2 regions of the Micromonospora sp. NPDC049175 genome follow, and region 2 is predicted to be linked to the other one. Evidence: riboswitches for the same ligand, from Rfam matches in the RefSeq annotation. Region 2 holds a riboswitch; the other holds the start of a gene.
What was found. Region 2 has a riboswitch for thiamine pyrophosphate ahead of thiE (thiamine phosphate synthase). Riboswitches for the same ligand answer to the same signal wherever they lie in the genome.
Positions count from the first base shown of each region.

Region 1: another riboswitch for thiamine pyrophosphate. It lies ahead of ACGFH8_RS33865 (ECF transporter S component); the one in region 2 lies ahead of thiE (thiamine phosphate synthase).

Region 1 is NZ_JBICSY010000015.1:11,468-19,328, forward strand. Features, by position in the region: gene ACGFH8_RS33840 (acyl-CoA dehydrogenase family protein) at 1-552, opposite strand, end outside; gene ACGFH8_RS33845 (DUF6328 family protein) at 655-1,158, opposite strand; gene ACGFH8_RS33850 (sugar isomerase domain-containing protein) at 1,409-2,158, opposite strand; gene ACGFH8_RS33855 (aminoglycoside N(3)-acetyltransferase) at 2,155-2,964, opposite strand; gene ACGFH8_RS33860 (alpha/beta fold hydrolase) at 2,994-3,824, opposite strand; TPP riboswitch at 3,931-4,035, shown strand; gene ACGFH8_RS33865 (ECF transporter S component) at 4,111-4,704, shown strand; gene ACGFH8_RS33870 (ABC transporter ATP-binding protein) at 4,798-6,228, shown strand; gene ACGFH8_RS33875 (energy-coupling factor transporter transmembrane component T family protein) at 6,225-7,025, shown strand; gene ACGFH8_RS33880 (hypothetical protein) at 7,405-7,845, opposite strand.
Region 2 is NZ_JBICSY010000005.1:570,177-578,037, reverse strand. Features, by position in the region: gene thiC (phosphomethylpyrimidine synthase ThiC) at 1-650, opposite strand, end outside; gene thiD (bifunctional hydroxymethylpyrimidine kinase/phosphomethylpyrimidine kinase) at 668-1,453, opposite strand; partial or broken gene ACGFH8_RS23025 (thiamine phosphate synthase) at 1,693-2,274, opposite strand; gene ACGFH8_RS23020 (thiazole synthase) at 2,403-3,182, opposite strand; gene thiS (sulfur carrier protein ThiS) at 3,179-3,379, opposite strand; gene thiO (glycine oxidase ThiO) at 3,370-4,530, opposite strand; gene thiE (thiamine phosphate synthase) at 4,524-5,150, opposite strand; TPP riboswitch at 5,145-5,254, opposite strand; gene ACGFH8_RS23000 (ThuA domain-containing protein) at 5,566-7,861, shown strand, end outside.

The DNA.
Region 1 (7,861 bases), on a different contig from region 2:
CTGCTTCTGCTCGGCGGTGCCGAACATCTTCAGCGGCTGCGGCACCCCGATCGACTGGTGTGCGGAGAGCAGCGCGCCGATGGCCGGGCTGACCGAGCCGGCAAGCATCAGCGCCCGGCAGTAGTGCAGGTTGCTCAGCCCGAGCCCGCCGTACCTCCGGTCGATCTTCATGCCGAACGCGCCGAGGTCGGCCAGGCCGTGGAACACCGAGTCCGGAATGGACGCGTCGCGTTCGATGGCCGCGCCGTCCACCTCGGAGCTGAGGAAGGCGCGGAACCGACCGAGGAACTCCTCGGCGCGGGCCACGTCGTCCGGATCGGATTCGGGCCACGGGTCGATCAGGTCGAGGCGGAGGCGGCCGAGGAACAACTCCTTGCCGAAGCTGGGCCGGTCCCAGGCGGACTCGCGGGCGGCCTCGGCGACCCGCCGGGCCTCCTTCTCCGAGACCTGTCCGGCCTCCGCCGACAGCGGTGCGGCGGCCCCGGCGGTCTGCGGGGTGGTTGCGGAATCCGGGCCGTCCGGTGCTTGTCGACCGTCCTGTGTCGTGGTCACGGCTGCCCCCTCGAACCTCGGTGCGGCTGCTCGGCGTGTGCGACTACCGTCACGTTACTCCCGGGTATTACCCAGGGGTAGCTTTCGTGGCGAACTGCTCGATCAGCGTCCGGCGATCTCGTCCGGGTCGTCGTCCTCGTCGTCGATGTCGTCGTCACCCCAGTTGCGGCGGGCGAACGGCAGGGCTGCCCAGAACGTCAGGAACCAGAGCCCGGTCAGCGCGCTGAGCACGAAGGCGATCGGCCGGTCCAGCACGAAGTCGGTGATCAGCAGCACCGCGCTGACCATCGCGATGAGCATGAAGGCGAGACCGCCGGTGGCCATCCGGTGCGCGAAGCGCACCAACTCCGGCTTGCGCCCCTGGCGGAACAGCGCCCGGTGGAACGCCACCGGCGAGATGATCATCGCGGTGGCGGCGGCCGCGGCGAGCAGCGCGATGATGTAGACGTCCCGCTGGAACTCCGTGGTCTCGGTGAACCCGTTGCTGAACGGCAGGGTGAGCAGGAAGGCGAAGAGGATCTGCACGCCCGTCTGTGCGACCCGCAACTCCTGCAACAGGTCGGCGAAATTACGCTGCCAACGCTGCTTCTCGGTCTCCTTGGACACGCGCTACCTCCGGTGCGACGCTACTGCCGACGGTCCCGGCCGTCGGCAGCAACGCCAATGCCCCACCCGGCTGAGCGCGAAACGGGTTCACGACATCCGTTGTTCATCAGCGGTTCACACGCCGCCGGCCGACCGAGTCGACGCCGGGGACGGCCGGCGACGCCTGTCGGCCGGGCGGCGACGCCTGTCGGCCGGCCGGCGACGCCTGGCGGCCGCGGAGGTGCGGCGAGGCGTTCGCCCCGCGACGGCCTCACGACCCGCGTCGGATCCGGCCGGCGTACCGGGCCTCCAACTCCGCGTTGTGCGCGTCGCCGTCCGGGATGTTCGCCGACAGGTAGACCGGCGGCCGCACGCCCGCCGCCAGCAGCCGAGCCACCACCTCCACCGTCACCTGCTGCGCCAGCAGCGCCGCGGTGATCGAGGAGACCGCGCCGACCGCGCCGCCGCCGGGCAGCGGCAGCGTCGCGTCACCGTACGGAGCGCCGTTATCGAGCACGACGTCGGCGAGGTCGGCCAACGTGCGCCCGGACGGGTGGCGGGAGGTCATCCGGCCCGAGTGCTGCGCGGAGGTGATCGCCACCAGCGCGTGCCCGCGCGCCTTGACAAGCGTGGCGAACTCCACCATCGCGCCGTTGACCCCGGAGTTCGAAGCCAGCACGAAGACGTCGGTGGACCGCACCGGCGCCAACTCGTAGAGCCGGTGCGCGACCGCCGGATCCCGCTCCAGCAGCGGACCGAGCCGCTCGGCCGGTTCACCGCCGAGCAGCACCAGGTCACGCAGCGCGATCCGGTTCGTCGGCACCAGCCCTCCGGCCCGGCCGGCGATCTCCATGGCGAGAGCCTCGGAGTGCCCGGTGCCGAACGCGTGCACCACCCCGTCGGCGCGGACGGCGTCGGCGATCAGGTCCGCGGCCCGCCCCACCGCCTCCCGCTGGCTGGCGGCCACCCGGTCGATCGTCTCGGTCACCACGGCCAGGTAGGCCTCGGCACTCACCGTCATGCTTCCTCCGTCGTCCGGTTGCGGTCCAGCCAACGGACCGCGAAGTCGACAGCCGCCCGCTGCCGCATCAACCTGCCGGTCCCGGCGCCGACCGGTCCGGCGCGCACCGACCCGGTGGCCTCCAGGTCGGTGCCCAGCGCGTCGAAGTCGTCCACGTCGAGCCGTACGTCCTGCCACCACACCCACTCCCGACCACCACCGTCGCCGGTCCGCACCGCGGCGCCGACCCGCTCGCGGGGTGAACCCGAGCAGCGGTATTCCGCCAGGTGCAGCGAGGTGCTCACCGAGTGGTCCACGCCGAGCAGCAGGACGTCGGCGTCCAGGTCGTAGAGCCGGGCCAGCGGGGAGCCCTCACCCAGCATGTCGGCCAGGCCGTGACCGGCCACCACCTGCTCGGCGGCCGGCCCGAGCGCGGCGAACGACACGTGCGGATGCACGCTGCGCAGGGCACCGGGCCAGCCGCGAACCGTCTCGGCGAGCACGCCCATGAACCGGCTCGGAGTGACCGCCGGGTCGAAGCCCGGCATCTCGGCACGGATCAGCGGCCACCAGTCCGCCGGCACCGGGGGGTTGCGCCACCCCGCGGGGTCGCTGTTGTCCGGCGTGTGGGTGGGCACCACGATCGTGCCGTCCGGGCCCAGCGCGTCGCGCAGGGCGAGCACCACCGCGTGCGGTCCGCCGGTGACGAACCCCAGCGGACGCAGCGCGGCGTGCACCAACAGCGTGGCCCCGGGGCGTACGCCCAGCAGGCGCAGTTGCGCCGCGATCGTACGTCGAGTGCCCGGACCGCTGGTGTTCGTCGTCACGGTGCCCCTCCCTGACCGACCCGCACGGCTCAGGCCGTCCCGCCGGCCCGGGCGAGGATCGCCTCGGCGAGCGGGCCCGGCGCGGTGTCCGGAATCCAGTGACTCGCACCCGGCAACCGCACGAAGCGGTACGCACCGGTGACGTTCGCCGCGCACGCCTCGGCGGCGGTCCGGCCGATGGCGACGTCCCGGTCACTCCAGACGTACGTGGTGGGCACCGCGACCGGGCCGACACCGGCCAGGTCGGCGCGGGACATCGCCCGGTACCAGTTCAGGGCGGCGGTGAGCGCCCCCGGCTCGCGCATCGGGGCCGCGTAGCGGTCCACCCGGGGCCCGTCGCCCGCCCCGCCGAGCATCTTGCGCAGCGCGGTCGCGTGCCACGCCAGCAGCACCCGCTCCGCCGTGCCCGGCTTACGGAACAAGGTGATGTACGACGAGCGGGCCTTCTGCTGGCCGTCGTTGGCCAGGGCGTACGCCATGGCGGCCGGATGCGGCACGGACACGGCGGTCAGCGTGCGGACCCGGTCGGGGTGCCCGGCGGCGACCGCCCAGGCCACGATCGCGCCCCAGTCGTGGCCGACCAGGTGCACGGCGTCCAACCCCAGGGCGTCGAGCACCGCCACCACGTCGGCGACCAGCTCGGGGATCCGGTAGTCGGCCACCGCCGTCGGCCGCGCGCCGGGCGAGTAGCCACGCTGGTCGAGCGCGTACGTGCGCAGCCCGGCCGCGTGCAGCGCGGGCACCACGTCGTCCCACTCGCCGCTGTGCTGTGGGAAGCCGTGCAGCAGCAGGACGGGTACGCCGTCCGACGGACCACCGGCGGTTACCTCGAACGTGAGACCTCGCGCGTCGACCCGCATGATCGTCAGCCTACCCAGCCGGCGTGCGGCGGGGTGAACGCCGAGATGGCGGGACGCCCTGCTGGGCCGGCACCCCTGGTCGGTGTTAGCGTCGACGAGACAACTTCACATCCGACAGGGGAGCGCACAGCGCTGAGAGTGCGGGCACGCCCGCAGACCCTCGAACCTGATCTGGGTAATGCCAGCGCAGGGAGTTCGGTCGACCTCCAGCCGCGCCGCCGTCCGGTGCCACCGGACGCGCGGCGTGCGTCTTCTCCTGGTTCGCACGCAGAACTGGGAGTAACACATGACATCCACCACCGACACCGGTCGTTGGCGCACCATCGACATCGTGGTCGCCTCGGTGATCGCGGTCGCCTTCGGCGTCATCTTCTGGGCCTGGGGCCTGGTCTGGAGCGCCACCGAGGGTGCGTTCGCCTTCTTCCCGCCGGCGCAGGCGCTGCTCTACGGCGTATGGCTGATGCCGGCCGTGATCGGCGGTCTGGTCATCCGCAAGCCCGGCGCCGCGCTCTACTGCGAGACGGTGGCCGCGGTCCTGTCCGCGCTGCTGGGCAGCCAGTGGGCCGGCACGGTGATCCCGCAGGGCATCGTGCAGGGCATCGGCGCCGAGCTGGCGTTCGCCGCGTTCCGGTACCGGTCGTACCGGCTGCCGACCGCGATACTGGCCGGCGCGCTCACCGGTCTCAGCGCCGCGCTGTTCGACTTCTTCGTCTGGAACGACGCCTACGCGCTCGCCGACTACCGCATCCCGTACGCGCTGATCACCATCGTCAGCGCCACCGTGATCGCCGGCGTTGGCGGCTGGCTGCTGACGAAGGCCCTGGCCAACACCGGCGTCCTGGACCGCTTCCCGGCAGGCCGCGAACGCGCCCTGATCTAACCCCGCCCACTCGCGTCGGTCATGAGGTGAGAACCACCGTCAACCTCATGACCGACCGAGCAGGGTGGAGCCGGGCCGGAAAGGGGGTGTGTGGTGGGCGGGGTGTTGCTGCGGGGGTTCGGATGGCGGCACGCGGGGCGGCGCGCCTGGGCGGTGCGCGGGGTCGACCTGCGGGTTGAGGCGGGGGAACGCGTTCTGCTGCTCGGGCCCTCCGGGGCCGGTAAGAGCACCCTGCTCAGCGCGCTGGCGGGGCTGCTGCCGGAGGACTCCGGCGAGCAGGAGGGCACCGTCGAGATCGACGGCCTCGACCCGCGCAAGGGGCGGGAACGCGTCGGCATCGTCTTCCAGGATCCGGAAACCCAACTGGTGATGGCGCGCTGCGGCGACGACGTCGCGTTCGGGCTGGAGAACCGCGGGACACCTACCGACGAGATCTGGCCCCGGGTGGACGAGGCGCTGCGCCGCGTCGGCTTCCCGTACCCCCGGGACCGCCCCACCGCCGCGCTCTCCGGCGGCGAGCAGCAACGCCTCGCCCTGGCCGGCGCGCTGGCGCTGCGTCCCGAGTTGCTGTTGCTCGACGAGCCGACCGCGAACCTCGATCCGGCCGGGGCCGACCTGGTCCGCGAGGCGGTGGCCGGCGCGCTGCACGCCGACACCACGCTGATCCTGGTCGAGCACCGGGTCGCCGAGGCGCTGCCGCTCGTCGACCGGGTCGTCGTCCTGGAACCGGGCGGCGGGGTCCGCGCGGACGGCACCCCGGAGGCCGTCTTCGCCGCCCACGGTGCCTCGCTCGCCGCCGAGGGGGTCTGGGTGCCCGGTCACCCCATCGCGCCCCGACCGGCCACCGCCGCGCCCGGGGACCTGTTGCTCACCGCCGACCGGCTCGGCCTGCCGCCCCGGTTGGGCTCCACCGACCTGGCGGTACGCGCCGGAGAGGCACTCGCCGTACGCGGACCCAACGGCGCCGGCAAGTCCACACTGGCGCTCCTGCTCGGCGGGTTGCTCCGGCCGGGCGCCGGACGGGTCACCGCATCCGTCGAGCTGGCCGGCACCGACCACGGCACTCCCCCGCACCGGTGGCGGGCACCCGCGCTGGCCCGGCGGATCGGGTCGGTCTTCCAGGACCCGGAGCACCAGTTCGTCACCAGCACCGTCTTCGACGAGCTGGCGCTCGGGCCACGCCGCACCGGTCAGCCCGAGGAGGCCGTCCGGGAGACGGTGAGCGGGCTGCTGGAACGGCTGCGGCTGGTCCACCTCGCCGCCGCCAACCCGTACACCCTCTCCGGTGGTGAGGCGCGGCGGCTGAGTGTGGCGACCGCCCTGGCCACCGCGCCCCGCCTGCTGATCTGCGACGAACCCACGTTCGGTCAGGACCGGCGGACCTGGCGGGAACTCGTCGACCTCTTCGCCGACCTGCGCGACGCGGGGCACGGCGTGGTCGCGGTCACCCACGACGCGGACTTCGTGACCGCGCTCGCCGACCGCACCGTCACCCTGCGACGCGCCCCGGACGACGACCGATGATCACCATCGGGTCGGTCGCCACGCCCGGTGCGCCGTTGGCCCGCCGCAACCCGGTGGCGAAGGTCGCCGCCGCGCTCGTCTTCTCGTTCACCCTGCTCGCCACCCTGGACCCGCTGGCACCGGCGATCGCCATCGCGCTCGAACTCGCCGTGCTGCCGCTGTTCGGCATCGGCTACCGGGTGCTGGCCCGGCGGGCCTGGCCGCTGCTCCTCAGCGCCGCCGGCATCCTGGTCACCCTGACGCTCTTCGCCGCCGACCGGTCCGGCCGGGTCCTGCTGGACGCGGGACCGGTCCTGGTGAGCACCGGCGTGCTGCTCACCGCGCTCGGGCTGGTGCTGCGCGTCTTCGCGGTGGCCCTGCCCGGCGTGATCGTCTTCGCGACCACCGACCCCACCGACCTGGCCGACGCGTTGATCCAGAACGCGAAGGCGCCGGCCCGGTTCGCCATCGGGGCGCTGGCCGCGTTCCGGCTGGTGCCGCTGCTCGGTCAGGAGTGGCAGATGATCAGCATGGCCCGACGCGCGCGCGGCGTCGACGCGGGACGCAACCCGGTCACGAAGCTGCGACTGTTCGCCTCCACCGCGTTCGCGCTGCTCGTCGGCGCGATCCGCCGGGGCACCCGCCTGGCCGTCGCGATGGACGCCCGGGGCTTCGACGCCGGTACGCCCCGCACCGTGGCCCGCCACCAACGCTTCACCTACGCCGACGCGCTCCTCATCGCCGGGTCCGCCGTGCTGGCCGGCGCCGCCCTCACGACAAGCGTCCTGGTCGGCACCTTCCGCCCCCTGATCGGCTGAGCCCGACCGCCCCCGGTCGCCCCCGGTCGCCCCCGCGCGCGACCGACGCTCTCGCACGCCCGCACGCCCGCACTCCGCCCGCCGCCCGCACTCCGCCCGGCGCCGACTCGCCCCCAGCCCGCACTCCGCCCGCCGCCGGGCGCCGACTCGCCCGCGCTGGCGACTGGCCCGCCGCCCGCACGCCGCTCGCCGACTTGCCCGCGCTGGCGACTGGCCCGCCGTCCGCAGGCCGCTCGCTGCACGCCGACCGCCGACCGCCGAGCGGGGCAAGATCCGCGCAACAACAGGGATGTAGTGGCCTCGTTGGCGACGGAGGCCACTACATCCCTGATATTGCTGTCACCACCCAGCGCCTCCGCCAACGGCGGGGACGGCTCGGTCAGCTGCGGCGGAAGGCGTAACGGCGGGTCTGGCCGGCCTGTTGGCTGCGGCCGCCGCCCGAGCGGTTGCCGCCGCCCTGGGGCGGACCAGCCGTCGGCGCCGTTGGTCGCCCGGCCGCCGGTGGCAGGTCTTCCACCGCCGGCGCGTCGACCACCGTCGGCACGTCGACCGGCAGCGCGAACGCATCCGAGGCGGCCGCCACCGGCAGCGTCGACTCGATCGGCACCGCCGGCTCAACCAGCACCGCCGGCAACGTCGGCTCAACCAGTACCGCCGGCAGTGCCGGCTCGACCAGTACCGCCGGCAGTGCCGGCTCGATCGGTTCGACGGCGAGGTCGGGGTGGGTGGACAGGGACGGGCCGGGCTGGGCCGCCGGGTCGATGCCCAGCGGCGTCGCGCCGGGGATACGGGACTTCTTCGGATTGCGCCTGGCAGGCATCCGGGCCTCCTTCGGT
Region 2 (7,861 bases):
CTCAACTTCACCGGGTCGCCGCCGACCTTCTCCAACGCCTGGTAGATCGGCACCGTCCCGATCGGCACCGGTGAGTTCCGCACGATCGCCTCGCGGGTCTCGTGGATCCGCTTCCCGGTGGACAGGTCCATCACGGTGTCCGCGCCCCACCGGGTGGCCCAGGTGAGCTTCTCCACCTCCTCGGCGACCGACGAACTCACCGCCGAGGTGCCGATGTTGGCGTTGACCTTGACCAGGAACGCCCTGCCGATGATCGCCGGCTCGCACTCCGGGTGGTTCACGTTGAGGGGCAACACCGCCCGACCTGCGGCGATCTCGGCCCGGACCAGTTCCGGGTCGACGTTCTCCCGGATCGCCACGAACTCCATCTCCGGCGTCACCACACCCGCCCGCGCGTACGCGAGCTGCGTCGGCCGGCGACCCTCCGCTCCGGCGAGCGGCGTACCCGCGCCCCGCACCGGCGCCACGTCACCCCGTTCGGCGATCCACGGTCCGCGCATCGCGGGCAGCCCCACCTCCGGGTCCGACCCCGGGCCGGACGTGTCGTAGAGCCGCACCGGCGGTAGGTCCCCGGTCAGCCCCACCTCCGCGAACGGCACCCGGACATCGGGTCGTGAACCCTCGACGTACACCTTGCCTCGTGCCTGCATGACAGCCTCCCTGGTGATCAAGCGGACCAGCCGAAGTGGTCCAGCGGTCCACGCCCCGCGCCCAGCTCCCAACCCCGTGCGCCGGTCAGCGCACGGAGCACGTACTCCTTCGCGGCTCCCACCGCCGCCGGCACCGGATCGCCGAAGGCGAGCCGCACGGCGATCGCCGCCGAGAACGAACACCCGGTGCCGTGGGTGTGCCGGGTGTCCACCCGGGGGGCGCGCAGCAGGGTGGTCTCGCCGCCGCCGTGCAACACGTCGACCGCCTCGCCGCCGTCCAGGTCACCGCCGGTGACCACGACGTACTCCGGGCCGCCGGCCCCGAGGGCCTCGGCGGCCACGACCATCCCGGCCACGTCGTCCACTCCGCGTCCGGTGATGGCCGCGGCCTCCGCGCAGTTCGGCGTCGCCACCCGGGCGTACGGCAGCAGCCGCTCCACCGCACCCACCACGCCGAGCCGGTGTCCACTCGTGGCAACCAGCACCGGGTCGACGACGAGCTGCGGCAGCCGGCCGTCCCGGGCGGCCTCGGCCACCGCGTCGGCGACCGCCTCGGTGCCGAGCATCCCCGTCTTGACCGCGCGCACGCTGAAATCCGTGAGTACGCTGTCCAGCTGCTCGACGACCGTGCGCGGCGGCAGCGGCAGCACCGCGTCGACACCCCTGGTGTTCTGCGCGGTGACCGCGGTGAGGACACTCGTGCCGTACGCGCCGAGCGCCGCGAAGACCTTGAGGTCGGCCTGGATGCCCGCGCCACCGCCGGAGTCCGAGCCGGCGATGGTGAGGATGGTGCTCGGTGTCACTTCTCCTCCTTGGTTGCGGTTGAGGGCTGGCCGTTTGTGGTTGCGGTTGAGGGCTGGCCGTTTGTGGTTGCGGTTGAGGGCTGGCCGTTTGTGGTTGCGGTTGAGGGCTGCGGCCGACCGTGCCCACTCCGGGCGGTCAGGCTTGATCCCTGCGTGGGCACGGTCGGCCGCAGCCCCGCGCGTGGAGACCTGGGTGAGCCCGCGCCGGGTTTTGGGAGCTCGGGGGTGACCGCCTCGATATAAGCGCTGGTCAGGATCGTGGCTGTTTCGGTCGGGTCTTTGGCTCGCATCAGTGCGCCCAGGACTGCCACCCCTGCGGCTCCTGCTTGGACGCAGGCGGTTACCTGTTCCGGGGTTTCCACTCCGCCTAGCGCCAGCAGTGGCACGGGGCTGATCCTGATCAGCTTGCGCAGCCCTTCGGTGCCCAGGGGTGGGCCGTAACCCGGTTTCGTTCTGGTGGGGTGGATTGGGGAGACGGTGGCGTAGTGCTCGGTGGTCAGGCGGTTCAGCTCGGTTTCGTCGTGGCAGGAGCGGCCGACCAGGCGGTGGGTCGGCGGCGGGTACGGGCCGGCGGCGGGCAGGTGGACGGCGTCGCCGCCGAGCGGGTCGGGACCGGCCACGACGAGGGTTCCGCCGACGTCGGCGAGGATCGCGCGCAGGGCGACGGCGAGGGCGGCGCGCTCGACGCGGGGCAGGTCCTTCTCCCGCAGCACCACCCAGCGCACTCCCCCAGCCACGGCACCCGCGACAACCCGCTCGAGCCCACCGCGAGCGACACGCCGATCGCTAAGAACGACAACCCCCGACGGCACGGTGCCCAACGAGATCTTGGAAGGAATGCGCCCCTCCGGGGGCGGTTTGCTTCCAAGATCTGCCGGCGGCAGCGCGCCTCCCGGCGGCGGCGCGCCTCCGGGTGGCGGCGGCGCGCCTCCCGGTGGCAGCGGCGCGGTCACAGGTCGGGTCTTCCCTCGTCGGGGGTGGAGGCGAGCGCGTGGAAGCGGCGCTCGATCCGGCCCGCGCCGGCCGCCAGCCGCCCGGCCTCGACCGCGTACCGCATCGCGGTGGCCATCGCCACCGGGTCCGCGGCCCGGGTCACCGCGCTGGCCAGCAGCACCCCGTCGCAGCCCAACTCCATGGCCAGGGCCGCGTCGGAGGCGGTGCCGATGCCGGCGTCGAGGATCACCGGCACGTCGACGCACTGCCGGATGAGCCGGATGTGGTGCGGGTTGCCGACGCCGAGCCCCGAACCGATCGGGGAGCCGGCCGGCATCACCGCGGCACAACCCACGTCGGCGAGTCGCCGGGCGAGCACCGGGTCGTCGCTCGTGTACGGCAGCACGGTGAAGCCGTCGGCGACCAGCTCCTCGGCGGCGCGGAGCAACTCCACCCCGTCGGGCAGCAGGGTCCGCTCGTCGCCGATCACCTCAAGCTTGACCCAGTCGGTGTCGAACGCGTCCCGGGCCAGCCGGGCCACCTTCACCGCCTCGGTCGCGGTGTGGCAGCCGGCGGTGTTGGGCAGCAGCCGTACCCCGCAGCGGTCCAGCAGGTCCAGCAGTCCGCCAGCCGTGCCCGGCGCGGTGTCCACCCGGCGCAGGGCAACGGTGACCAGCTCGGTGCCGGACGCCCGGATCGCCTGCTCCAGCACGTGCAGGTTGGCGGCGCCACCGGTGCCGAGGATCAGCCGCGAGGTGAACGTCTGCCCACCCAGCTCGAACGACACGCCCCTCACCCGCCCTGCGCCGCGGTGAGCACCTCGACGCGGTCCCCGTCGCGCAGCGCCGTGGTCGCCCAGCCCGCCCGGGGCACCACCTCGCCGTTGACCGCGACGGCCACCCCACGCGGTTGCGGGGCGACGGCACCGACCAGGTCGGCCACCGACATCTCACCCGGGACGCTTCGTCCGGCCCCGTTGACCGTCAACTCCACTGGTCCCCCTTCATCGTCGGTCCGGGCCCGCCGCCGGCAGCCGCGCCGGCGAACCGGTCCGGCCGGAAGGACGCGAGCAGCGGATCGGGTACGCCTGTGCACACCAGGTCGGCGATCAGGTCGGCGGTGACCGGGGTGAGCACGATGCCGTGCCGGTGGTGACCGGTGGCGGCCAGCACGTCCGGCCGGTCGGGCAGCGGCCCGAGGATGGGCGCGTTGTCCGGGGTTCCGGGGCGCAGCCCGGCGACCGCTTCGACCAGGTCGTACTCGGCCAGCTCGGGCAGCAGGTCGACGCCGGCGCGGAGCAGGCGTTGCACGGCACCGGCGGTGACGGTGGTGTCCGAGCGTTCCTCGACAGTCGCGCCGAGCACGACCTCGCCGTCGGGTCGGGGCACCAGGTAGACGAGTTCGCCGTCGGCGTACCCCCGGATCACGTGCCGGAAGCCCGGCGCGACGCCGCCGGGCGCGCGGAGCCGGAGGATCTGGCCCTTCACCGGCCGCACGGGCAGGCCGGTGAGCGCGGCGGCCCCGCAGCCGGCGGCGACCACGGTGATTCGCGCGTCCATGTCGGACAGGTCGGCGACCGCCCGCGGCACCAGCACCGCGCCGGCCCGCCGCGCGGCCGTGCGCAGCGCCGGCACCAGCAGTCGGGGGTCGACCTGGTGGTCGGTGGGCGCGAGCGCGCCGCCGCGCACCCGCGGGGCGAGCGCCGGCTCGCGGTCGCGCAGCTCGCTGGGGCGCAGTGGGGTCACCGGCAGACCCAACCCCTGCTGGTACGCCCAGAGCCGACGCGCCTCGGCCAGGTCGTCGGCGGTCAACCCGACCAGCAGGGTGCCCTCGGTCCGGTAGCCGATGTCGGCGCCTGCCGCTTCGGCAAGCTCGTCGGCGAACGTGGGCCAGCGGGCGGCGGACGCCAGCAGAAGCTCGGTCAGCCGGTGCTCACCGAAGTACGCCTCGGCGACCGGGGCGAGCATGCCGGCGGCCACCGCCGACGCCCCCGAGCCGGGCGCCGGATCGTGCACCACCACCCGCAGCCCACGGGCGGCGCAGCGCCAGGCGATGGCCAGCCCGATCGGCCCCGCCCCGACCACCGCCACGTCCGGCCGGGCCCGGTCGTTCGACGACGCCGACTCCGACCGGCCGGTCAGCACGTCAGGGCCTCGATCAGCGTGGCGGTCGCCCGAGCCGGGTCGGCGGCGGCGGACACCGCCCCGACCACCGCCACCCCGTACGCCCCGGCGGCCCGCAGCTCCGGCACCCGAGCCGCGGTCACGCCACCGATCGCGATGACCGGCACGTCGACGGCGTCGGCCACGGCGCGGACCCCGGCCGGCCCGATCGGGTCCGGCAGGCCGGACTTGGTGCTGGTCGGGTGGCAGGGGCCGACGCCCAGGTAGTCGGCTCCCGCCGCGACGGCCTCGCTCGCTGTCTCCGGTGCGCGGGCGGTTGCTCCCAGCACGCCGCTGCGGCCGAGCACCCGACGGGCGGCGGCGACCGGGAGGTCGTCCGCTCCGATGTGCCCGCCGGCCGCGCCCACCGCAAGCGCCACGTGCAGCCGGTCGTTGACCAGGCAGGTCGCGTCGTACGACACGCAGAGCGCCAACACCCGCCGGGCCAGGTCGTACGCCTCGCGGTCGGTGGCGGAGTCCTCGACCCGGACCTGCACCACCAGGTCGGCGCGGGCCACCGCGAGGGCGGCCCGGACCACGGTGAGCGGGTCCCGACCGGGTCGGGTGTCGGTGATCAGATGCAGTCGCCCCAGGGACGGCACGGCAACTCTCCTCCCTGCGCCGGCATTATCCGGATCAGGTTCGACGGTCGGGGGCTGTCAGCCCCCCTCTCAGCCCGGTACACCGGGCTCCCGTGGGTTACTTGCGTGTCACCGTACGACAGATCCGTCGGTCTGCCAAGGCGAGGTTCGGCGGCGGCCGGCGGGTCGGAACGCACCGAATCGAGCTAGATCTGTGGGGTGGTTCCTGCGGTCCTGTTCGGAATGTCGCCTGCCGTTGCAGAACCGTTACCCGCCCGCATCTTGCCGGACATCGAGCCAGTCGAATTAATTTGTTTAGCGATTCGACAAAATGTCGGTGGGGGCACCTTGGCAGGGTGTGACCACCGGCTCCATCAGGGACGGCCTTCGGCGAGCCGACTCCCGCGATCTCCGTCACTACGACACAGGAGGCGGCGTGTCCCGTTCTCGTCGTGCCCGCGTACCAATCACCGCAACCCTCATCTCCCTGGCCCTCGCCTCGACGACCCTGTTCAGCACGCCCGCGCAGGCAGCGCCGGCCGCCGCACAGGTCCCCCCACGGGAGGCAGCGGCCGGAACCCCGGTCACCCAGGTGGCGCCGAAGGCGCCCCAGAAGGCCGCCGACGATCCCTTCTCGGTCCTGGTCTTCTCCAAGACCGCAGGCTTCCGGCACGACTCCATCCCCACCGGTGTCGCCGCCATCCAACAGCTCGGCGCCACAAACGGTTTCACCGTGGACACCTCCGAGGACGGCGCCGCGTTCAGCGACGCCAACCTCGCGAAGTACAAGGCCGTGATCTGGCTCTCCACCACCGGTGACGTCCTCAACGCCGAGCAGCAGGCGGCGTTCGAGCGCTACGTGAAGGCCGGCGGCGGTTACGTCGGCATCCACGCCGCGTCGGACACCGAGTACAGCTGGGCCTGGTACGGCGACCTGGTCGGCGCGTACTTCGCCAACCACCCGCAGAACCAGCAGGCCACGGTCAAGGTGGAGGACCACGCCCACCCGTCCACCGCCGAACTGCCGGACCGCTGGTCCCGGTTCGACGAGTGGTACAACTTCCAGACCAACCCGCGGCCGGACGTGCACGTGCTGGCCAGCCTGGACGAAAAGAGCTACACGCCGGGCGCGGGCGCGATGGGCGCCGACCACCCGACCTCCTGGTGTCAGGACTTCGACGGCGGTCGCTCCTGGTACACCGGCGGTGGGCACACCCGGGAGTCGTACGCCGAGCCCGAGTTCCTGTCCCACCTGCTCGGCGGCATCCGGACCGCGGCCGGTGTCCAGGACGCCGACTGCGGCGCCACGAAGACCTCGAACTTCGAGAAGGTCTCCCTGGACAGCAACACCAGCAACCCGATGGAGCTCGACATCGCCCCCGACGGGCGGGTCTTCTACATCGAGCGCGACGGCCGGGTGCAGATCATCAAGCCGGACACCGGCAACACCGTCACCGCCGTCGACCTGGACGTCTTCACCGGCAACGAGGACGGTCTGATCGGCATCCGGCTCGACCCGGACTTCGCCACGAACAAGTGGGTGTATCTCTACTACGCCCCGAACGACAACGTCACGCGCAACCTGCTGTCCCGGTTCACGGTGACCGGCGACACCATCGACCTGGCCAGCGAGAAGCAGGTCCTGCGGGTCGACACGCAGCGCAACACCTGCTGCCACGCGGGTGGCAGCATGACGTTCGACAGCGCCGGCAACCTCTACCTGGCCACCGGTGACAACACCAACCCGTTCGAGTCGAACGCGTACGCGCCGCTCGACGAGCGGCCGGGCCGCCAGGACTACGACTCGCAGCGCACGTCGGCGAACACCAACGACCTGCGCGGCAAGGTGATCCGGATCCACCCGGAGGACGACGGGACGTACACCGTTCCGACGGGCAACCTCTTCGCTCCGGGCACCGAGAAGACCCGTCCCGAGATCTACGCGATGGGCTTCCGCAACCCGTTCCGGATCGGCACCGACCCGAAGACCGACACGCTGTACGTCGGCGACTACGGGCCGGACGCCAACGCGAACAACCCGGACCGGGGCCCCCGCGGTCTGGTCGAGTGGAACATCGTGACCCCCGGCAACTACGGCTGGCCGTACTGCACGGGGACGAACGAGGCCTACAACGACTACACGTTCCCGTCCGGCCCGAGCGGCGCGAAGTTCGACTGCGCCGCGCCGGTGAACAACTCGCCGAACAACACCGGCCTGACCAACCTCCCCCCTGTCGTCCCGGCCACCGTCGACTACGGCTACGCCGGTGACGCGCGGTACCCGGAGATCGGTGGCGGTGGCGCGCCGATGGGCGGCCCGGCCTACCGGTACGACCCCAACCTCAACTCCACCCGCAAGTGGCCGGCGTACTACGACGGCAAGGCGCTGCTCGGCGAGTGGAACCAGAACAAGATGTACACGATGCAGGTGACCGCCGACGGCAAGTCGCTTGTGGACATCAACCAGTTGCTCACCGGGATGAGCATGATCCGGCCGATGGACTTCGAGTTCGGCCCGGACGGCGCGCTGTACCTGATCGAGTGGGGCAGCGGCTTCGGCGGCAACAACGACAACTCCGGCATCTACCGGATCGACTACACCGCCGGTGACCGCGCGCCGATCGCGGCGGCGTCCGCCAACCCCACCTCGGGTCCGGCACCGCTGGCTGTCACCTTCTCCAGCGCCGGCTCCCGGGACCCGGACGGTGGCGCGCTCACCTACGCCTGGGCCT